3 regions of the Blautia sp. BCRC 81119 genome follow, and region 1 is predicted to be linked to each of the others. Evidence: predicted binding sites of a transcription regulator. Region 1 holds the regulator's gene; each other region holds the start of a gene.
The links. Region 1 encodes Rex, which represses fermentation and respiration genes when NADH is low (regulators of the CRP and FNR family bind a similar motif). Its sites were predicted from a motif close to ATTGTTAANTANTTAACAAT; they were not measured.
Positions count from the first base shown of each region.

Region 2: a site for Rex is predicted at 1,557-1,576, ahead of gap (type I glyceraldehyde-3-phosphate dehydrogenase). Genes of this name have one in related genera too.
Region 3: a site for Rex is predicted at 3,656-3,675, ahead of DMI82_RS01135 (CoB--CoM heterodisulfide reductase iron-sulfur subunit B family protein). Genes of this name have one in related genera too.

Region 1 covers NZ_QJHD01000002.1:148,011-155,774, reverse strand. The annotation lists gene alr (alanine racemase) at 1-948, opposite strand, end outside; gene DMI82_RS01760 (bifunctional ADP-dependent NAD(P)H-hydrate dehydratase/NAD(P)H-hydrate epimerase) at 945-2,462, opposite strand; gene DMI82_RS01755 (redox-sensing transcriptional repressor Rex) at 2,524-3,171, opposite strand; gene abc-f (ribosomal protection-like ABC-F family protein) at 3,386-5,302, shown strand; gene DMI82_RS01745 (pyridoxamine kinase) at 5,333-6,199, opposite strand; gene pdxR (MocR-like pyridoxine biosynthesis transcription factor PdxR) at 6,292-7,608, shown strand; gene DMI82_RS01735 (precorrin-8X methylmutase) at 7,605-7,764, opposite strand, start outside.
Region 2 covers NZ_QJHD01000004.1:133,806-141,569, reverse strand. The annotation lists gene DMI82_RS03820 (alpha-amylase family glycosyl hydrolase) at 1-420, opposite strand, end outside; gene DMI82_RS03815 (histidinol-phosphatase HisJ family protein) at 496-1,314, opposite strand; gene gap (type I glyceraldehyde-3-phosphate dehydrogenase) at 1,620-2,639, shown strand; gene DMI82_RS03805 (phosphoglycerate kinase) at 2,825-4,021, shown strand; gene tpiA (triose-phosphate isomerase) at 4,066-4,815, shown strand; gene DMI82_RS03795 (helix-turn-helix domain-containing protein) at 4,932-5,210, opposite strand; gene DMI82_RS03790 (hypothetical protein) at 5,312-5,533, shown strand; gene DMI82_RS03785 (Mbeg1-like protein) at 5,717-6,835, shown strand; gene DMI82_RS03780 (homoserine dehydrogenase) at 6,889-7,764, shown strand, end outside.
Region 3 covers NZ_QJHD01000002.1:10,070-17,833, forward strand. The annotation lists gene DMI82_RS01120 (LeuD/DmdB family oxidoreductase small subunit) at 1-444, shown strand, start outside; gene DMI82_RS01125 (3-isopropylmalate dehydratase large subunit) at 464-1,708, shown strand; gene DMI82_RS01130 (L,D-transpeptidase family protein) at 1,924-3,363, shown strand; gene DMI82_RS01135 (CoB--CoM heterodisulfide reductase iron-sulfur subunit B family protein) at 3,738-4,532, shown strand; gene DMI82_RS01140 (4Fe-4S dicluster domain-containing protein) at 4,529-4,918, shown strand; gene DMI82_RS01145 (CoB--CoM heterodisulfide reductase iron-sulfur subunit A family protein) at 4,923-6,911, shown strand; gene DMI82_RS01150 (hydrogenase iron-sulfur subunit) at 6,902-7,345, shown strand; gene DMI82_RS01155 (4Fe-4S dicluster domain-containing protein) at 7,333-7,764, shown strand, end outside.

The sequences.
Region 1 (7,764 bases):
CATGCAGACCCGTCCGAGGATCGGAGCTTTTTTGCCCCGGATCAGGACCCAGCCCTTATTGGAAAGCTGTCTCGGATAGCCATCTGCATAACCTACGGGGATCGTTGCCATTCTGGTAAAGCGTTCTGTAACAAACGTTCCTCCATAGCTTACCGCTGTTCCACGTTCCACATTTTTCACATAGGATACATGACTTTTCAGCTCCATTGCAGGTGTCAGCTTCACAATATCACGTTCTACCTCCTCTGACGGATAAATACCGTAAATGGTGATGCCAGCACGAACGACATTGAGATTTGCTTCCGGAACACGGATGATACCTGCACTGTTGGAGCAGTGACGTACCGGAATATGAACACCTCTTTTTTCCAGAAGCTCTGCAAAACGGAGATAACGGTCCAGCTGCACCAGTGCAGGAGAACGGTCGGTCTCATCCGCCCTGGCAAAATGGGTAAACATTCCCTCGATCACCAGATTCGGGATTTTTGAGATTTTTTCGATCTTTATCGCATTTTCCGGAATATCCGCATATCCGATCCTTGTCATTCCCGTATCCAGAGCCAGATGAATATGTACATTTTTTCCAATGCGTGCACCTGCTTTTGCATATTCTGCCGCTGTATTAAGATCCGATATGGTGATTCGGATATCATTGGCTGCAAGTTCCTCATAATATTCCTCAAATACAAGGCCAAGGATCAGGACAGGCTTGGTGATCCCTGCATGCCGAAGTTCCAGTGCCTCCTCTGCAGTAGCTGTTGCAAATCCCCAGATATAGTCATAGTCCTGGATCAGACGGGCAATAGCTCTGGCACCATGGCCATAACCGTCCGCCTTGATCACAGCGATGATCTTTGTCCCTTCTTTGACATTTTTATGCATTTCCTCAAAATTGTGGGCAATGGCATCCAGTGATACCAGTGCTTTTACTCTCTCGTATTTTTTCATAATTCCGACTCCTCTTCACCTATAGCTAATGCCTTGGGCAGATATTCTATGATATCTCCTGCCAGCATACTGCGCTTTCCTTTTTCAGCGGCTGCAAGATCACCGCAAAGTCCGTGAAGATAAACACCTAACGCGGCCTTTAAAACCATGGGAGGCTGTTCCTCCGTTTTCAGATACATACATAACACTGCTGCCAGGATCCCGGAAAGCACATCTCCGCTTCCTGCAGTTGCCATTCCGGAATTACCGGAAAGATTCAGATACATCTGGCTTTTCTCATCTGCGATCACCGTACATGCATCCTTCAATACGCACACAGAGCCTGTTTCCGCAGCACATTTCAGTGCAATATCTGCGATCTCATGCTGGATCTCCTGGATCGTTCTGCCACTGAGCCGGCTCATTTCTCCGATATGCGGTGTCAGGACTACATGCTCTCCCAGATACTGATACCACTGTGGATGTGCAGCCAGAAGGTTCAGGCCGTCCGCATCCAGGATCAGCGGCTTTTTCTCCCGGGCAGCCGCCGTGAGAAACCACTGTTCTCTCTCACGGCTGGCCACTGATGTTCCAAGTCCCGGTCCGATCACGATCACATCACACCAGGATAGAAGCTGTTCATTGGATTCCTGATCAAAGCGGCTGCAGACCATAGCCTCCGGAAGGAGTATCTGCAGTGGGATCCTGTTGGCTTCCACAGTCTGGATCTTTACCATTCCCGCACCGGCACGAAGTGCTGCACTGGCGCTTAAATAAGCGGCTCCGCACATTCCCTCACTTCCGGTCACAAAGAGCACTTTTCCGAAGGTACCCTTGTTTCCGCCGGGATCACGTTCCGGAAACAGCTTCAGATCTTTATTTTCCAGACAGGCGGCAGATGCAGTCACAGCTTCTTGCTCATAGATCCCGATATCGGCGGTAACGATCCTTCCTGCATACAGTCTTCCCGGATAAAAGCAAAGACCTCTTTTCCGGTAGGCAAATGTGACAGTCAGATCGGCGCTGAAGGCAATTCCCATTTCCAGGCCAGTATCTCCGTTCACTCCTGACGGGATGTCAACTGCGATCTTTTTGGCCCTCGCACTGTTCATCTCATGGATGATATCAGCATAATGCCCCTCGATCGGACGCGTCAGGCCTACCCCAAACACGGCATCTACTATAGTAGTATATTCACTCCACTGCGGGTTATTCACCTCCGGGACACGATAACCGGAAGCGATCTTATACTGAAGAGCAGTCTCTCTGGTCATTTTATCTTTGTTTCCGACCATATAAAACTCTACCCGGATCCCCTTCAGATGGAACAATCTGGCAACAGCGATACCGTCACCGCCATTATTTCCGCTTCCGCAGACTACCAGGATCCTTTCGTCCTTCTGGAGATACTTTTCTGTTTCCTCTACCACCTTCAGTGCTGCCCGCTCCATCAGAACCTCGGAGGGAACTCCGATCTCACGGATCGTTGTGGAGTCCAGATCCTTCATTTCTTTGCAGGTAACAAGCTTCTTCATTCTGTCTTCTGCCTCCCCTCTGTCATAGAGAAAGCTGCCGTTTCCGGCAGCTTAACAATTCTTACTTATCCACATGTTCCTGCCTGTATTTACTGAGATTATAAGACAGTGTCATCAGACTCTCGGAAAGATGAACGTTCTCTACGATCACATCATCCGGTGTCTCAAGATCGAGATGTGCAAAATTCCAGATTGCCTTGATCCCGTTCTCCACCAGGATATCCGCCATTTCCTTGGCTTTATTCTTGGGAAGTGTCAGAATCGCGATCTCCACGTTATTCTCTCTCAGGAAAAACGGAAGCTCACTGAGCATTTGGATCTCAAGTCCACGGACTGCGATGCCCTCAAGCACAGGATTTACGTCAAAGATACCAACCAGCCTGAACCCGCGCTTCTCAAAATCCACATAATTGGCAAGTGCCTGTCCCAGATTACCGGCACCCAGGATGATCATCGGATGAACGGTATCCAGTCCCAGGATCTTACCGATCTCTGTATAAAGATAGTGTACATTATAGCCATACCCCTGCTGCCCAAAACCGCCAAAATTATTAAGATCCTGACGGATCTGAGAAGCTGTGGTATGCATCTTCTTACTTAATTCATTGGAAGAAATACGTTCTACATTATCTTCCATCAGCTCTCCTAAGTAGCGGTAATAGCGTGGCAGACGCTTAATCACCGCTTTCGAGATTTGTTTTGTCTCCACGATAGTTTTCCTCCTTACCTTACACTAGGTTAATTATAACGAATTGACATTTTCCTGTCAATTAAAGTTGTCTATTCTGTACAAATTTCTTTATATTTTTTCTAATAATTGATTTTTTCTTTGAAATCCCGGCAGTTTCCGTTATAATAGGTGGAGGATTTTTCCCTGTTCAGACATAAACAGGGGTGATTCTTTATACAGGAGGACAGTTTTTATGATTTTATCATGTCAGAATATATGCAAGGCCTTTGGCGAAAAAGTAATTTTAAATGATGCATCCTTTCACATTGAAGACCGTGAAAAGGCTGCTCTGATCGGCTGCAACGGTGCAGGAAAGACCACACTGCTGCGTATCATCATGCAGGAGCTTTCTGCTGATTCCGGTACCGTGGTGCTTGCCCGGGATAAAAATATCGGCTATCTTGCCCAGTACCAGGATATCCACGGACATCATACCATCTACGAAGAGCTTCTTACCACCAAGCAGCACATCATCGATATGGAACGCCGTATCCGCAATATGGAACAGGAAATGAACACGGTGACCGGTGATGAGCTGAACCGTCTGATGGAAACCTATACCCGCCTGACCCATCAGTTTGAGCTGGAGAACGGATACGCTTACAAAAGTGAGCTGACCGGTGTCTTAAAGGGTCTCGGCTTCACGGAGGAAGATTATGACAAGCAGATTGAAACTCTTTCCGGCGGTCAGAAAACCCGCGTGGCGCTGGGCAAGATGCTTCTTTCCAAGCCGGATATCCTGCTTCTGGATGAGCCAACCAATCACCTGGATATGGAAAGCATCTCCTGGCTGGAAACTTATCTTCTGAATTATCCGGGAGCTGTTTTTATCGTCTCCCATGACCGTTATTTTCTGGATAAGGTGGTCACCAAGGTCATTGAGATCGAAGCCGGACAGACCCGCGTATACAGCGGCAACTACTCTGCCTATGCTCTCAAGAAGGCTCAGCTTCGTGACGCACAGTACAAGGCATACTTAAATCAGCAGCGGGATATCAAGCATCAGGAAGCCGTTATCGCCAAGCTGAAATCCTTTAACCGTGAAAAATCCATCAAACGTGCGGAAAGCCGTGAAAAAATGCTGGACCGTGTACAGAGAATTGAAAAACCTCTTGAGCTCCAGGACCGGATGCGTATCTCGCTGGAACCACGGGTGTTAAGCGGAAACGATGTGCTCCACGTGGAAGCGCTTTCCAAGGCCTTTCCGGGACAGACCCTGTTCTCCGATATCTCCTTTGATATCAAACGCGGCGAGCGTGTGGCACTGATCGGAAACAACGGAACCGGAAAGACCACCATGCTGAAGATCATCAACGGTCTTATTGAGGCAGATGCCGGCAAATTTTCCCTTGGTTCCAAGGTGCAGATCGGTTATTACGATCAGGAACATCATGTTCTGCATATGGACAAAACGATTTTCCAGGAGATCTCCGATACTTATCCGACTCTCACAGAGACCGAGATCCGAAATATGCTTGCCGCATTTCTCTTTACCGGAGATGATGTTTTCAAGGAGATCTCCGCACTTTCCGGTGGAGAAAGAGGCCGTGTTTCCCTTGCAAAGCTGATGCTTTCCGAAGCCAACTTCCTGATCCTTGACGAGCCTACCAACCATCTGGATATTGCCTCCAAGGAGATCCTGGAGGAAGCACTGGTCAGCTACACCGGTACAGTCCTTTATGTATCCCATGACCGTTACTTTATCAATCAGACTGCGACCAGGATCATGGAGCTGACAAACCAGGCAGTGGTAAATTACATCGGTGATTATGATTACTATCTGGAAAAGAAGGAGGAGCTGACCAGTACCTATGCACCGGGAAGCACTTCTCCGGAGGCACCTGCAGAAGAAAAAGCGGTTTCCGAGAACAAGCTTTCCTGGCAGCAGATGAAGGAAGAACAGGCAAAGAAACGAAAACGGGAAGCCGAGCTAAAAAAAGTCGAAGCCCGTATCGAAGAGCTGGAAACAAGAGACAGCGAGATCGACGAAACCATGGTCCTTCCGGATGTCTGCACCAATGTAGCGGAATGTACAAAGCTGAGCCGCGAAAAAGCATCCATCGCTGAAGAACTGGAAGAACTTTATGAAAAATGGGAAGAGCTGGCCTGACGGTCAGCTCTTTTTTATCCCCTTATGTTTTTATGGAAGCAGCATGCCGAGATGCTGTTCAAAGCATACACCATCGTTACGGTCTGTTCCTTCCTCCACCGCATCCCGGATCGATGCCGAGATAAAATCCACGGCCAGCTCTGCACAGGTTTTCATGGAATATCTTTTTACCAGCCCTGCACTGAGCACGGATGCAAAAAGATCTCCTGTCCCGGAATAGCTTCCGCCGGATTTCTCTGCAAATACCCAGGAGCTGTTTCCGTTTTCCAGGACAAGATTCCCCATTTTCAGAGGCTGCCCCTCCTCCCTGTGATCCACTCCGGTGATCACAACGGCAGGAAGTGAAAATTTCCGGGCAAGTCCGCACCCGATCTCCCGGATTTCTTCCATCCGCCGGGCCTCTGATGCCTTTTGCAGTTCCTTCCAGATCTCCTCCATTTTTTCTTTTCCGTAGAGAAGAAGGAGGGCTTCCGTAAGGTTCGGTGTGATCACATAGGAACGACGTGTCAGTTCGCAGAACCGGCTACGAAGCTCTTCTGTATAGATCGGATAAACCGCGCCGTCATCCCCCATCACCGGATCTGTAAGGATCAGAGTATCCTTCCCTGCAAACGCATCCATAAATTTCAGGATCCTGTCTGCCTGCTTATCGTCAGAAAGAAATCCTGTATAGATCCCATCCGGGAAAAATCCTCTTTTTTTCCACTGCTCCATATATGGTTCCATATGCTCTGTGAAATCCTCACAGAAATAACTTTCATAACCGGTCTGGTTGCTTAAAACAGCGGTGGGAAGTGGACACGCCTGGACTCCCATCACCGAGATCACCGGGATCGCTGCTGTCAGTGAACATTTCCCCAGCCCGGAAAGATCATTGATCACTGCTATTTTTTTCATGGTAATTCTCCAGTCTTGAGTTTTTTTCTGTAATATTATAGAATGAACTGTCAGGTTTACGCAATCATTTTTGGAAGGAAATCATCATACTTATGTTAAATATATCTGCAGAACACAAAAAAGAACACCTTTATCTGGAGGTTTATCACTATTACCGGAAACTGATCCTGGAAGGCCGTCTCCTTCCCGGAAGCAAAATGCCCTCCCTCCGCAAATGCGCCCAGGAGCTGAAGCTGAGCCGTACCACCATCGAAAATGCCTATCTTCTGCTGGCAGCAGACGGCTATATCATCGCCAGGGCACAGAGCGGCTATTATGTCACCGGCATTGCTTCCAAGCAGCATCTGCTTACCCCCGAAAAACAGGATAAGGATATCACGCCCTGCCTTTATGATTTTGCTTCTTCCGGTGTTGACCGGGAAAGCTTCCGTTTTGATCTGTGGCAGCGTTACATCAAAAGTGCCCTCCGCCAGGGCGACCGTATGCTTTCTTATGGCGAACCCCAGGGCGAAAGCGATTTCCGGGAGGTTCTCGCAGACTATATCCGGGAACGCAGAAATGTGATCTGCTCCCCGGATGACATTGTAGTAGGGGCCGGTCTCCAGCCCCTTCTCCAGATCCTCTGCCCTCTGATCCATGAACGGAAAACCGTTTCGTTCCCCACACCATCCTTCACCACATGCAGCACCATCTTTCAGGATTACGGCTTTGATGTCCATTACCGGGACAAAAGCTGCGATGTGATCTATGTTTCTCCTGCTCACATGACGAAATGGGGCGAGATCATGCCGGTAAAACGACGCCTGGAGCTGATCCGTCATGCGGAGATCAATGACCATCTGATCATTGAGGATGATTTCGAAAACGAATTTGTTTATTTCCAGAAACCGACGCCTTCACTTTTCGGCCTTGCAGGTGGTGAAAACGTTGTCTATATCGGTTCCTTTTCCAGGCTGCTGCTGCCCTCCATCCGTGTCAGCTTCATGGTACTGCCGCGCTCTCTCCGGGAAAAATATACAAAAAAAGCAGCCTTTTATAATCAGACTGCTTCCAAGGCAGAACAGATTGCACTCTGCCAGTTTATCCGCGACGGGCATCTGGCTTCCCAGACAAGAAAGCTCCGCCGCCTTTATTCCCAGAAGCTGAAGGCTCTTTCCCAGGCTGTCCGGGAAACCTTCGGCCAGGACTGCCAGATCCAAACAGGAGCCGCAGGAACCAGCCTTGCCCTTACTCTTCCCTGTTCTCTCACAGGCAGTGAACTGACAGACAGAGCCCGGAACCGTGGTCTGGGACTGGAGGTTCTCAGAGAAAACGGAGCCGAGGTCACCCTGGTCCTCTCCTGCTCCTCCATTCCATCCAAGGATTTTCTGCCTGCCTGTCAGCTTCTGAAGGATGTTACCGGCTCCTAATCTCTCCGGTTATCGATCATGTAGAGCAGGGCATTTACAATGCACGCAGCAATATTGCTTCCACCCTTGCGTCCTTTTGCCACAATATAAGGCACATCTGCGTGCATAATCAGCTCCTTGGACTGCACAACATTCACAAAGCCTACCGGCACACCG
Region 2 (7,764 bases), on a different contig from region 1:
GAATGTGCCGGTAACTTCCGGGTGATCGCGGAACAGTTCGCAGTAAAGCCATTTCAGATCATTGTAGTAGTGTTTCAGACGTTTCTCGTAGAGGGCATCGTAAGCTGTGTCCTCCTTGGAAGTTTCGACTTTCAGAGGCTCGGTCTTGGAAGTAGTAACTTTCGCCGGCTCAGTCTTGGAAGTCTCGACCTTGATCGGTTCGGTCTTGGAAGTCTCGACTTTGATCGGTTCAGTTTTGGAAGTTTCGACTTTAAGCGTTTCCTTCTTTACGGTTTCAAGTTTTTTCACTTCGGCTTTAGCATTTTCAACAGATTTGGCAGCACTGGAACTGGTGCCGGTAGCAGAGGTATTTTTTTTCAGTTGCTTTTCTTTTTTTGCCTGCATGGCAGCTTTCTTTTTCTGGAGTCTTTTTGTTGACATATAGAGTTCCTCCTTAGATAAAATGATATTTTCGGTATAAAAATGTAAACTCTCTCACCGGAGAGAGAAACAGAGCTACAGCTTATGAAAAACAGGACGGCGGTTTTTAAATACAGCATAATAGGAAAAACCACATTCACGGAGAACATCAGCCGCCTTGTCAAAGGCATAGCCGATCTTATCCGGAGTATGGGCATCTGCACCGATGGTGATGATCTCACCGCCAAGCTCACGGTAACGTCGGATAATATTGACACATGGATTCGGTTCACCAAGCCCGTAGTGATAACCGCCTGTGTTCAGCTCGATTCCCACATTTTTGCGGATCAATGTCCGCAGGATCTCGTCCAGGATCTCCTTATATCGTCCGTAAGAATACTGACGGTTCTGATTTGGACCATAACGTACTACATAGTCGATATGTCCGTACACATCCATCTCGTCAAAAGCAGCGATATTTTCCAGGATGGATTCAAAATATTCCATGTAGCATGCGGATTCCTTACGGCCCTCAAAATAAGAAGGATAATAAGGATCGTATCCGTGCACCACATGGGAGGAACCAATAACGAAATCAAAGGGAACTTCTTTCAGAAGATCGGAAAAAGATTCTGCAAGCTGAGGCTGAAGTCCAAGCTCGATCCCGAAGTTAACCTGAATCTGGTCTTTAAAAGCATCCGCAAGACTCTCAAGTTTCTGACGGTATGCAGGGATGTTCAGGGAAAAATCAAGATTTTCCGGAGTATCGGGATAATCCGGATCAAAATGTTCAGTAAAACAGATTCCCGTGAGACCCTGGTCTGCGGCAGTCTGGATCATTTCTTCCATCGGTGTATCGGAATCTGCGGAAAAAGAGGAGTGCATATGGCAGTCCCATAAAATTTTCTGGTCCATTTTGTACCTCCATATTCAAGCCTTTATATTCTGTGACAATGATCGTATCTGCCTGTTATGAATCCGGGAAAGTCAAACTCCCAGCGGGAATATAGATATCCGTTTTGGGAATCAGCAGGACAGAACTTTCTATCAGAGAATTATAGCACATTTTTCAGAAATTTTCTTAATATTTATTTTAATGTTCTTTTTTATAAATAGCTCTTGAATTTTTGTTTGGAATTAGGTACAATATGAAACAGGTTGATGTTTCTTTAACAAAGGAACGATTTAAATCACCATTCAATTCATAGGAGGAATTTATCATGGCAGTAAAAGTTGCAATTAATGGTTTTGGACGTATCGGTCGTCTTGCATTCCGTCAGATGTTTGGAGCAGAAGGATTTGAGATCGTAGCAATCAACGATCTTACATCTCCTAAGATGCTTGCTCACTTATTAAAATATGATTCTACACAGGGAAGATATGCTCTTGCTGATAAAGTAACAGCAGGCGAGGATTCCATCACAGTAGACGGAAAAGAGATCAAAATCTATGCTAAGGCTAACGCTGCAGAGCTTCCATGGGGAGAGATCGGTGTAGACGTAGTTCTTGAGTGCACAGGTTTCTACACATCCAAAGACAAAGCTCAGGCTCATATCGATGCAGGTGCTAAGCACGTAGTTATTTCCGCTCCGGCTGGAAACGACCTTAAGACAATCGTTTACAACGTAAACCATCAGGGTCTTACAAACGAGGACAAGATCATCTCCGCAGCTTCCTGTACAACAAACTGCCTTGCACCAATGGCTAAGGCTCTTAACGATCTTGCACCGATCAAATCCGGTATCATGTGCACAATCCACGCTTACACAGGCGATCAGATGACACTTGACGGACCGCAGAGAAAAGGCGATCTGAGAAGATCCCGTGCAGCTGCAGTTAACATCGTTCCGAACAGCACAGGTGCTGCTAAAGCTATCGGACTTGTTATCCCAGAGCTTAACGGCAAACTTATCGGTTCTGCACAGCGTGTACCTACCCCAACAGGTTCTACAACAATCCTTACAGCAGTAGTTGAAGGAAACGTTACTAAAGAGCAGATCAACGCAGCTATGAAAGCAGCTTCCAATGAGTCCTTCGGATACAACGAGGATGAGATCGTATCCAGCGATATCGTTGGTATGAGATTTGGTTCCCTCTTCGATGCTACTCAGACAATGGTACTTCCACTTGAGAATGGCACAACAGAGGTTCAGGTAGTTTCCTGGTATGACAACGAGAACTCCTACACAAGCCAGATGGTTCGTACAATCAAGCACTTCGGAAAACTTCTGAACGCTTAATTTTCTGCGAACGGGTGTAGAAGAATAGACTCAGAAAGGGTCCGGTCTGAAGAGGACCGGGCCCTTTTTTTCCAAAAGACCAAACAAAAAAATGTCTGAGGAATGACTGTTAACAGAGCGGACAACAATACCGCTCGCCCTTATTCATCTGCTTTTGCAGAAATAAAAGTTAAGGAGATATAGAGATGCTGAACAAAAAAAGTGTTGACGATATCAATGTAAAAGGACAGAAAGTACTTGTAAGATGCGACTTCAATGTTCCGCTTCAGGATGGAAAGATCACAGATGAGAACCGTCTTGTAGCTGCTCTTCCTACAATCAAGAAACTGATCGCAGACGGCGGAAAGGTTATCCTTTGCTCCCACCTTGGAAAACCGAAGGGAGAGCCGAAACCGGAGCTTTCTCTTGCACCTGTAGCAGTTCGTCTTTCTGAGCTTCTTGGCCAGGAAGTAAAATTTGCAGCAGATCCTGAGGTAGTAGGACCGAACGCAAAAGCTGCTGTAGCAGAGATGAAAGATGGCGATGTAGTTCTTCTTGAGAACACACGTTATCGTGCAGAAGAGACAAAGAACGAAGACAAGTTCAGCGAAGATCTTGCTTCCCTCTGTGATGTATTTGTAAATGATGCATTCGGAACTGCTCACAGAGCTCACTGCTCTAACGTAGGTGTTACCAAATATGTAAAAACAGCAGTTGTAGGATATCTGATGCAGAAAGAGATCGATTTCCTTGGAAACGCTGTAAACAATCCGGAGAGACCATTCGTAGCAATTCTTGGCGGTGCTAAGGTTTCCAGCAAGATCTCTGTAATCAACAACCTTCTTGACAAGGTAGATACACTGATCATCGGTGGTGGTATGTCCTATACATTCTCCAAGGCTATGGGCGGACATATCGGAACATCCCTCTGCGAGGATGATTACCTTCAGTATGCTCTTGACATGATGAAGAAAGCAGAGGAGAAGGGCGTGAAGCTTCTTCTTCCTGTAGATAACAGAATCGGTGATAACTTCTCCAATGACTGCAATATCCAGGTTGTAAAACGTGGTGAGATTCCGGACGGATGGGAAGGAATGGATATCGGACCGGAGACTGAGAAGCTTTTTGCAGACGCTGTAAAAGATGCCAAGACTGTTGTATGGAACGGACCGATGGGATGCTTCGAGATGCCGAACTTCGCACATGGTACAGAGGCAGTTGCAAAAGCTCTTGCTGATACAGACGCAACAACCATCATCGGTGGTGGTGATTCCGCAGCAGCTGTAAATATCCTTGGATATGGCGACAAGATGACACACATCTCCACAGGTGGCGGTGCTTCTCTTGAGTTCCTTGAGGGCAAAGAGCTTCCGGGCGTAGCAGCAGCTAACGATAAAGACTGATAAAAAATAAAGTGTTCCGCGAACACGAAAAGGAGATAAAAACAATGGCAAGAAAGAAAATCATTGCTGGAAACTGGAAAATGAACATGACACCAAGCGAGGCTGTAAAGCTTGTTGAGACTTTAAAACCGCTTGTTGTTAACGATGAAGTTGACGTAGTATTCTGCGTACCGGCTATCGACATCATCCCTGTTGTTGAGGCAGCTAAAGGTTCTAACATCCAGGTTGGTGCTGAGAACATGTACTTCGAGGAGAAAGGCGCTTACACAGGTGAGATCGCTCCGGCTATGCTCGTAGATGCAGGCGTTAAGTACGTTGTACTTGGACACTCCGAGAGAAGAGAGTACTTCGGTGAGACAAACGAGGACGTTAACAAAAAAATGCTTAAAGCTTTCGAGCATGGCATCACACCGATCATGTGCTGTGGTGAGACACTTACTCAGAGAGAGCAGGGCGTAACAATGGACTTCATCCGTCAGCAGGTTAAGGTTGGATTCCAGGGTGTTACAGCTGATCAGGCTAAGACAGCAGTTATCGCTTACGAGCCGATCTGGGCTATCGGAACAGGTAAGACAGCTACAACAGAGCAGGCTCAGGAGGTTTGCGCTGATATCCGTAAATGCATCGCTGAGATCTATGATGACGCTACAGCAGCAGAGATCCGTATCCAGTACGGCGGATCTGTAAACGCTGCAACAGCTCCTGACTTATTTGCTCAGGCTGACATCGACGGCGGTCTTGTAGGCGGCGCTTCCCTGAAACCAGATTTCGGAAAGATCGTAAACTACAAATAAGATCCATTTAAAAAGGGGCTTCGGCCCCTTTTTTTATATCTACTTATAGAAAAAATCAGAAAAACTCTCCCTGACACGGATAACACAGCCAACAAAAAAGCTGCATCTGATCACAGTTAGAGAGAGTTTTTCTTATCTTCAGAGTAAGGATTGTTTTTCTCTGAAGCTTTTTCTGTATGTTCGTTCCTTTCGTCAGGCTCGGGAACGTGTTCCACAATGTCCTCAATCTCGCAGTGGAGAATGGAACACAGCCTGTCTATGGTATAAATTTCAACATTTTTATTTTTTCGAAGTCTGTCCAGAAGTGAACGGGTGATCTGATAATGTTCATAAAGATCATACTGAGTGATCCCACGCTTCTTCATCGTGACCCAAAATCTGTCATATTTTATCATATATATATCCTGTCCGATTCATCCTTGAATTAATCTTATTATGAAGGTAAAATTGGAATCACAACAGTGTCCTTATATCGACACTACAGAAAGGAGAAGCAATGAGGAAGTTTTTTAAAATCTTAATTTCAGTGGTGATCACACTGTATTTTTCAGCTACCATGTTCTACTGCTTTGTGGCAGGAACACCGGATGACGGAAAAGGGGCAGTGATCTATATGATGTCAGCAGCAGGCCTGTCGATACTGTTTCCGGCTTTTACCTGCGGCTGCATTCATTACATCCTTTATCTCAGAAAAAAAATGGATGAAAGGAGCAAATGATCAGGATTTATGGTATGATAACAATAAATATCTGGCAGGGTATGTCGTTTCAGAAAACGGTTATCTGATAACGGCAGAAACGCATCAGATGGCTGTGTTGTGATGCAGCCGTTACGTATTATAATAGAAAGAAAGCCTGTAGCTGTGCGTAAGACGCTTATATGATCATTTGCGGAGGATTTTATGGGGAATATTCTGGATTATCTTGAATGGAGAGGAGATCTTACCTTTGAGCAGTCACCCTTTAATGAAGTTGACAATCTGATACTGGCGTGTTTTTCCTATCTTGATCTGGATGAGATGGCAGAAGTAAAAAACGGAAATACTCTTTCTGTAGAAGAACTCTTTGCGGCTTTTTCCAGACAGGAAATGAAGAAGGATCTGAAAGCAGAAAGTGCATTTCTGCAGAATACACCGGTGCTCCTTGAAAAAATGGCCTGTGCGGAGAGATTCCGGAAATGTACAGTAGGGGGCTTTGTCAATGAAATCATTTCCAGTCAGGCTCAGCAGTTTGCGGCAGTGACTATAGGACTGGATGATGGAACCACATATATTTCATTTCGTGGAACCGATGATACCATTGTGGGATGGAAGGAGGATTTTAACTTAAGCAACGGAGTTGTTCCTTCGCACAGAAAAGCGTTGGAATATCTGGAAACGCATGGAACTTATATACAGTCCATGCTGCGGATCGGCGGTCATTCCAAAGGAGGAAATCTGGCTATGTATGCAGCGATGCAGTGCAGTGACATCCTGCAGGAAAAGCTTCTTTCTGTCTATGATAATGATGGCCCGGGTTTTCCAGAAGGATTTTTCAGTCCCGGAAGAGTGGAAAGCGTTTTGCCAAAAGTCACCCGTATCATTCCCGAGGCATCTGTGATCGGTATGCTGCTCAGCCATCAGAAAGATCCGCGGATCGTAGCCAGTACACAGAAGGGAATCCTGCAGCATGATGCTTTTACCTGGGAGGTAATGGGGTCATCCTTTATAGAGAAAGAAAGTTTGACAAGAAGAGCTGCGGCGTCAGATCGAAGTCTTCATAAATGGATCGACCATATGGATAAAAAGCAGAGAGAGCATCTCATCGGGGAACTCTTTTCTGTGTTGGAAGCAACCGGAGCAGATACCATTTCCCAAATCCAGGAAGGTGGTCTGAAAAGTCTGGCTGCCATGGTGCGCCAGCTGGATAAACTGGAACCACAGTCAAAAGCTATGGTGCAGGAACTGATCACCGGACTTTTTGGCAGCTGGCTGGAATTGCTTCCTCTGCCGGAACTTGACAAAAAGCGTTTTCTGCCATAACATAGGAGTTACTCTGATAAAAATTGGAAAAAACGGAAAGGGGACATCAGAAAATGAACGAAAAAGTCGTAAATGCGGCCCTTCTTGGTCTCGGAACAGTAGGAACCGGTGTATATAAAGTGATCAAAAGCCAGGAGCAGGAAATGACAGCCAAGCTTGGATGCCAGGTAAAGATCACAAAGATCCTGGTGCGTAACCTTGAGAAAGCGTCCGGGAAGGTAGACGATCCTTCTGTTCTTACAACAGACTGGGCAGATATTGAGGGAGATCCTTCCATTGATATTGTGATCGAGCTGATCGGCGGGATCGAGCCGGCACGTACTTATATCCTTGCAGCACTGAAAGCCGGCAAGAACGTTGTAACTGCAAACAAGGATCTGATCGCAGTCCACGGAAAAGAGATCCTGGAAACTGCCAGGGCAGCGCAGAAGGATTTTCTGTTTGAGGCAGCAGTTGCCGGAGGAATCCCGATCATCAGCCCGTTGAAGAACAGTCTTGAGGCCAACCATGTAACGGAAGTTATGGGAATCGTAAACGGAACTACGAACTTTATCCTTACCAAGATGTCCCAGGAGGGAATGGAATTTTCAGATGCTCTTGCTCTTGCTACAGAACTTGGATATGCAGAGGCAGATCCTACTGCAGATATCGAGGGAATTGATGCTGGAAGAAAGGTTGCCATCCTTGCATCAGTTGCCTTTAATTCCAGAGTTACCCTTGATAATGTTCATATAGAAGGAATCACAAAGATCACGGCAAAGGATATCCGTTACGCAAAAGAAATGGGCTGCGAGATCAAGCTTCTGGGTGTTGCACGCTGTCAGGAGGACGGCGTTGAGGCCTATGTCTGCCCGATGCTGATCCCGGCAGAGCATCCCCTTGCATCCGTCAATGATTCTTATAATGCGGTTTTTGTACACGGAGATGCA
Region 3 (7,764 bases), 140 kb from region 1:
ACCGATATCATCATTCCGACCGAGTATCTGGCGCTGAAAACCATTGACGATATGAAACAGTACGGATTCAGTCCCCTTCGCCCGGAGCTGGCAGGACAGATCCAGAAAGGTGACATTATTGTAGCAGGAAAGAACTTCGGCTGCGGTTCCTCCAGAGAGCAGGCACCGGAGATCATTAAAGCACTGGGCGTACAGTGTGTTATTGCGAAATCTTTTGCACGGATCTTTTTCCGCAACTCCATCAACAACGGCCTTCTTCTTATCGAACAGCCGGATCTTCACGACAATGTGAAAGAGGGAGATGAAGTTACAGTTGTGATGAACGAGCATGTAGACCATAACGGAAAACAGTACCCGATTGCTTCTCTTCCGGAGAATCTGATGGATATTATTCAGGCTGGCGGACTTGTAAAAGCCATGCGCAAACTGAACGGTCTGGACTAAGACGGAAAGGAGAGAAATAATGGGTGAGACGATCATTGAGAAAATTATCAGACATAACACAGGCAAAGCAGTAAAGCCTGGCGATATCGTGACGGTCAATGTGGACAGAGTGATGATCCATGATATCTTTATTCCGTTTGTAGCGGAAAAATTTGAGGAGATGGGCTTTCAGAAGCTGTGGGATCCGGACAAGGTTGTTCTGATCTATGACCATCTTGTACCGGCAAGTCAGCAGGATGATACCAGACATTTCCATGTGGGAGATGCTTTTGCAGCTAAATATGGCATGAAAAACGTACACAGAAGTGACGGTATCTGTCATCAGCTTATGACTGAGGCAGGTTATGTTAAACCCGGTAATATTGTATTTGGCACAGACAGCCATACCACGACTTATGGATGTGTCGGTGCGTTTTCTTCCGGCATCGGTTACACAGAGATGGCCAGCATCCTGGGAACAGGAACCATGTGGATCAAGGTTCCGGAAACCATAAAGGTTGTGATCGATGGAGAACTTCCGGAGAATGTCATGTCCAAGGATATCATCCTCCGCCTGATCGGTGACCTTCGTGCAGATGGAGCTACTTACCGTGCTCTGGAATTTTGCGGAAGCACCATTGAAAATATGTCTGTGGCAAGCCGTATGACTATGGCGAATATGGCAATTGAGGCCGGTGCGAAATGTGCACTTTTCACACCGGATGAGAAGACAGCTGCTTACTGCAACGTAGAGCTTGATGATTATCAGAAGAGTCTTGTGGGAGATGAGGATGCTGTCTACATGAAGACCATAAGTTATAAAGCAGAGGATTTTGTGCCGGTAATGGCATGTCCGTCTCAGGTGGACAAGATCCGTGATGTCAGTGAGCTTCAGGGTGAGACCATCGACCAGGTATTCATCGGTTCCTGTACCAACGGACGTCTGGAGGATCTTATGGCGGCAGCAGAGGTGCTGAAGGGCAAAAAGGTTGCAGACTTTGTAAAGCTGGTCGTGACTCCTGCCAGCCGCAAAATTTACCGTCAGGCTATTGAGCTTGGCATTCTGGATACTCTTGCGGAAGCAGGGGCTATCATTACACATCCGGGCTGCGGACTTTGCTGCGGAAGGACCGGCGGAATCCTGACAGACGGTGAAAAGGTCGTGGCAACCAACAATCGTAATTTCCTGGGACGTATGGGAACTTCCAAGGTTCAGATCTATCTGGCATCTCCGAAAACAGCAGCAGCCTGTGCCGTTGCAGGCAAGATCGTAATGCCGGAATAAGAAGCAGAAGATCCTGAGAGAAATACTGTTGCCAGAAACAGATAAAGAAACGTATGAGAAAGACAGATTTTCGCAGAGGCGTCAGTCTGTCTTTTTTTACCGGATCAGAAGGATCCGGGATAAGTCATTTTTACAGAAAATGGGATTTATTGTATTATAATAACAGCCAGTGTGACAACATAACATATATTACATAAGACTCGAGGGATAAGGGTATGGAGAAAAGATCAACCATCAGTAAAAAGACACTGAAGATCATACTTGGAATCTGCATTGGCGTAACGATCCTGGCAGTGGCAGGGTTATTTGTCTATACATACTTGGCAGATCACAATACGCTGGGACGGAAGATTTCCATATGGGGAGTGGATGTTTCCGGACTGGATGCAAAGCAGGCAGAAGAAAAGATCACTGCGGAATTTGCAGATCGTCCGGTATCCTTTCAGGAAAATGATCAGGAAGTTTACAGTACAACTTTGAAAGAGCTGGGCTACAGTCTCAATGAAGAAGCCCTTCTGAGTAAGCTTACAGAAATTCAGAAACAGCGGGAAGAGAGCCGGAAGCTTTTTCCAAAGGAAGAAAATATAGAACCGGAATGTCAGATCGAGGAAGATGAGGAGCAGGAAAAGCAGGCTCTTGATCTTTCAAATTTCGGTACGGAAGAAAGAAAAGCTTCTGTTGATGCAGCCATTCAGTACGATAAGGAGAAAAAAGAATTCACCCTTGTGAAACAGGTACAGGGGACGGAGATCGATCCGGATAAGCTGGAGACTACCGTGGACACAAATCTGAACGCAGCATTTGATACGGCTATGCTTGGGGATACCATCACAGTACCGATCAACAAGCATGTGTATGTAAGCCCGACGGTCACTGTAACAGAGGATATGAAAAATAAGATTACAGATCTGAACAGCCAGCTGAAGAAATACCGCAGCAGTACAGTAACTTATACATTCGGAAGTGAAATGGCTGTTCTGGATTCCGATACGATCACATCCTGGCTGAAGGCTGAGGGGGAGACGCTGACTTTAGATGAAGAAGCCATTAAAGCCTACATCAGTGAGCTCGCCAACAAATACAATACCATTTATGTTCCCCGCATCTTTCATACATCTGCGGGAACGGATGTGACTATTGAGGGAAATGAGTACGGATACCGGATCGATCAGGACGGAGAGTATGCTCAGCTTCTGGAAGACCTGAAAAGTGGTACTGCTGTAACAAGAGAGCCTGTTTACAGCAAAAAAGGATACCAGAGAAACGGAACAGACGATCTGGCAGGCAGTTACATAGAGGTCAGTCTGGATGCACAGCATTTGTGGCTGTATAAGGACGGATGCCTTGTGACGGAAACAGATATTGTCAGCGGTAAGCCGGTGAAGGGGCGTGAAACATATCGTGGTGCATGGCCGATCGCCTACAAGGCGAGTCCCTTTAACCTTACCAGCAATGAATATGGTTACGATGTAAAGGTTAATTACTGGATGCCTTTTGTCTACGGACAGGGACTTCATGATGCGTCCTGGCAGTCATCCTTTGGCGGGAACCGTTATAAAACTAACGGAAGCCACGGCTGCATCAATCTGCCTAAGGATCAGGCAGCACTGATTTATAACACTATTGATGCAGGTTATCCGATTATTATTTACTGATATGAGCAAAAAAGCCTCGGAGAGATCCGGAGCTTTTTTTATGTCTGAAAATGAAAATTATTATGGAAGCAGGATAGTAAATGATAAGGTTTTTCAAAAGTACGTTAAAAAAAACACAAAAAATATTGAAAAAGTCTTGTCGAAACAGAAATAACGTGATATGATGATTTCGGAAATCGAGCTAATACACTTCTTAATTGCGGAGGAAGAGTGTTTTTCTCTTTTATTTGGGTGCAAATTGATAAAAAAACTCAAATAAGTGTTAGTTGAGATTTCATTTTTTTATTCATGTATCGTTAAAAAAAAGACAATATATGAACAAGAATATCTACTATAAACGTCAGATTTTAGACTAAGAAAGGATAATGAAAGGTATGAAGTACAGTTATTATCCGGGTTGCACCCTGAGAACAAAGGCCAAAGATCTGGATGAGTATGCCAGAGCCAGTGCCACAGCCCTTGGGTTTGAGCTTGAGGAGATCGAGGACTGGCAGTGTTGTGGTGGTGTTTATCCGCTTGGCACAGACGAGATCGCCACAAAGCTTTCTTCCGTCCGTGCGTTAAACCAGGCAAAAGAAAAAGGCCAGGATCTGGTGACGATCTGTTCAGCCTGTCATCATGTGATCAAGCGTGTCAATGATGATATGAAAAATGTGGAAGATATCCGGACCAGAGCCAACAATTATATGCAGTTGGAAGCTCCCTATGAAGGAGAGACAACCGTTCTCCATTATCTGGAGGTTCTCCGGGACAGAGTCGGTTTTGATAAACTGAAAGAAAAAGTAGTAAATCCTTTTACCGGAAAGAAGATCGGAGCCTATTACGGATGTCTGCTTCTGAGACCTGGAAAGATCATGGCATTTGATGATCCGGAAAATCCAAGGATCATGGAGGATTTTATCCGTGCCCTTGGCGCTGAGCCTGTGATCTATCCTTACAGAAATGAATGCTGTGGAGGATATATATCCCTGAAAGAAAAAGAAATGTCACAGAATATGTGTGAAAAGATTGAAGAAAGCGCAGCAGGCTTTGGCGCAGATATGCTGATCACTGCCTGTCCGCTCTGCAAATACAATCTGAATAAAAATTCCGGAAATAAAATGCCGGTTTACTATTTTACAGAGCTTCTGGCAGAAGCCCTTGGCGTCAAAGAGGAGGTGGCAAAATGAGAGATAACCATTCTGCTGCGGAAAAAATAAAGGAGATCAGCGGGACCAATCCTCTGAAATGTATGAAGTGTGGCAAATGCTCTGCTACCTGCCCATCCTTTGACGAGATGGATATCAAGCCTCATCAGTTTGTGTCCTACGTGATCAATGAAAATATCGAAGCACTTGTAAATTCAGCATCCCTGTGGAAATGTCTTTCCTGTTTTGCCTGTGTGGAGCGCTGTCCGCGAGACGTAAAACCCGGAAAGATCATTGACGGGGCAAGACAGCTGGTTGTTCGGGAAAAAGGCGGAGACTATCTTTCACCAAATGAAATTCCGGAGCTTCTTGATCCGGAGCTTCCTCAGCAGCTGCTTGTAAGTGCGTTCAGAAGATACAGGAGGTGAGAAAGTGCAGAGAATCGGTGTATTTGTCTGTCATTGCGGAAGTAATATTGCCGCTACGGTAGACGTGAAAAAGGTTGTGGAGATCATTGCAAAAGAGCCAGGAGTTGTCCATGCAGAAGATTATCAGTATATGTGTTCTGAAGCAGGACAGTCCAGGATCCAGGAAGCCATCCGTGAAAAAAATCTCACAGGAGTGGTTGTCTGTTCCTGTTCTCCGCGTATGCATGAGGCAACTTTCCGTAAAGCAGCGGAAAAGGCCGGCCTGAATCCATATATGGTGGAGATCGCAAATATCCGTGAGCACTGTTCCTGGATCCACAAGGATATGCAGGAGGCTACGGAGAAGGCCGTGATCCTTGCAAGAGCAGCAGTAGCAAAAGTCAATTTAAATGCTCCTCTTCAGCCGGGAGAAAGCCAGGTTACAAAGAGAGCCCTGATCATCGGAGGCGGTATCGCCGGAATCCAGACGGCTCTTGATATTGCCGATGCAGGCTATGAAGTTGATATTGTGGAAAAAACACCAAGTATCGGCGGAAGAATGTCACAGCTTGACAAAACCTTCCCTACTCTGGATTGCTCCGCATGTATCCTTACTCCAAAAATGGTAGAGGCTGCAGCTCACGAAAAGATCAATATCTATACATACAGTGAAGTAGAAAAAGTTGCAGGTTTTGTAGGAGATTTTACTGTTGATATCCGCAAAAAAGCGCGAAGTGTCAACATGGACAAATGTACAGGCTGTGGAGTCTGCCAGGAAAAATGTCCTTCCAAAAAGATTCCAAATGAGTTCAACAGAGGGCTGAACAACCGGTCAGCTATTTATACTCCGTTTGCACAGGCGATTCCAAATGTTCCTGTGATCGACAGAGAGCATTGCCTGAAATTTAAGACAGGCAAATGTGGTGTCTGCTCCAAAGTATGTCAGGCAGGAGCCATTGATTACGACCAGCAGGATGAGATCGTAACACAGAAATACGGAGCAATCGTGGTGGCAACCGGATTTGATACCATCAAGCTTGACAAATATGATGAATACGCATACAGCCAGAGCAAGGATGTGATCACATCTCTGGAGCTGGAGCGTATCATGAATGCTGCAGGACCTACAAAAGGACATCTTGAGCGTCTTTCCGATGGAAAAGCACCGAAGGAGATCGTATTTATCCAGTGTGTTGGAAGCCGTTGCTCCGATGACCGTGGAAAGCCATACTGTTCCAAGATCTGCTGTATGTACACAGCTAAGCATGCCATGCTGATCCGTGATAAATATCCGGATACCAATGTGACGGTATTTTATATTGATGTCCGTACACCTGGTAAAAACTTCGATGAGTTTTACAGAAGAGCAGTTGAGCAGTATAACGTAAACTACATCAAAGGTCAGGTAGGAAAAGTAATTCCGCAGCCGGATGGAACACTTCTTGTTCAGGGCTCGGATCTTCTTGATAATAAGCAGATCTTCAAGAAAGCAGATATGGTAGTTCTTGCAACAGCCATTGAGCCAAATCCGGATGTACGTAAGATCGCTACCATGCTTACTGCAAGTATTGACACCAACAATTTCCTTACAGAAGCTCATGCAAAGCTTCGTCCTGTAGAATCACCGACAGCAGGAATTTTCCTTTCCGGTGTATGCCAGGGACCAAAGGATATCCCGGAGACAGTTGCCCAGGCAGGAGCTGCGGCTGTTAAGGCCATAGGACTTCTTGCAAAGGACAAGCTGACAACCAATCCATGTACGGCAAAATCCGACGAGCTTCTCTGTAACGGATGCTCTACCTGTGCAAATGTATGTCCTTACGGAGCGATTTCCTATGAGGAGAAACAGGTCAACGATCACGGTATCCGTGAGACAAGAAGAGTTGCGGTTGTCAATACAGCACTTTGCCAGGGCTGCGGTGCCTGCACAGTAGCCTGCCCGTCAGGAGCCATGGACCTTCAGGGCTTCTCCAACAGACAGATTATCGCGGAGGTGGATGCAATATGTCGATAGAAACAAAGGAAGAATTCAGACCAAAGATCGTGGCATTCTGCTGTAACTGGTGTAGCTACGCCGGAGCAGACCTTGCCGGAAGCAGCCGTTTAAGCTATCCGGCGGATGTAAAGATCATCCGTGTTCCATGTTCCTGCCGTGTCAATCCCATGTTCATCCTCCGTGCCTTTGAAAAAGGAGCCGATGGTGTGATCATGTGCGGATGCCATCCGGGAGACTGCCATTACAGTACCGGAAACTATTATGCAAGAAGACGTATGACACTTCTGTTTTCAATGCTGGATTATATTGGGGTGGAAAACGGAAGAACACGTGTGGAATGGGTATCTGCCGCAGAAGGCGTGAAATTTTCACAGACTATGAATGAGTTTGTTGAGAAGATCCATTCACTTGGTAAAAACGTGAGATTGGAGGATATAAGATGCAGGAGCTGATAAAACGTGCAAAAGAACTGCTTGCAGATGGCACGGTAGTCCGGGTTCTTGGGTGGAAAGCCGGAGATCTTGCCTTTAATCCGGAACCAGCCTATTTTGAAACACCGGAATCTCTGGAGGATTTTGTCTATGATGGATTCTGCGGTGCCAATTTAAGCAAATATATGATCGAAGCTTCCAAGCTGGAAGGAAAAACCATGGTCTGTCTGAAGCCCTGCGATACATATAGCTTTAACCAGCTTTTGAAAGAGCATCGTGTAGACAGAGAAAAAGCCTATATCGTAGGTGTTGGCTGTAAAGGAAAGCTGGATATTGAAAAGATCCGCAAAATGGGGATCAAGGGTATCCGGGGAATTTCCGGAACAGAGATTACCGGAGATGCAGAGACATTGACTGTGGATACTGTTTACGGAGAAAAA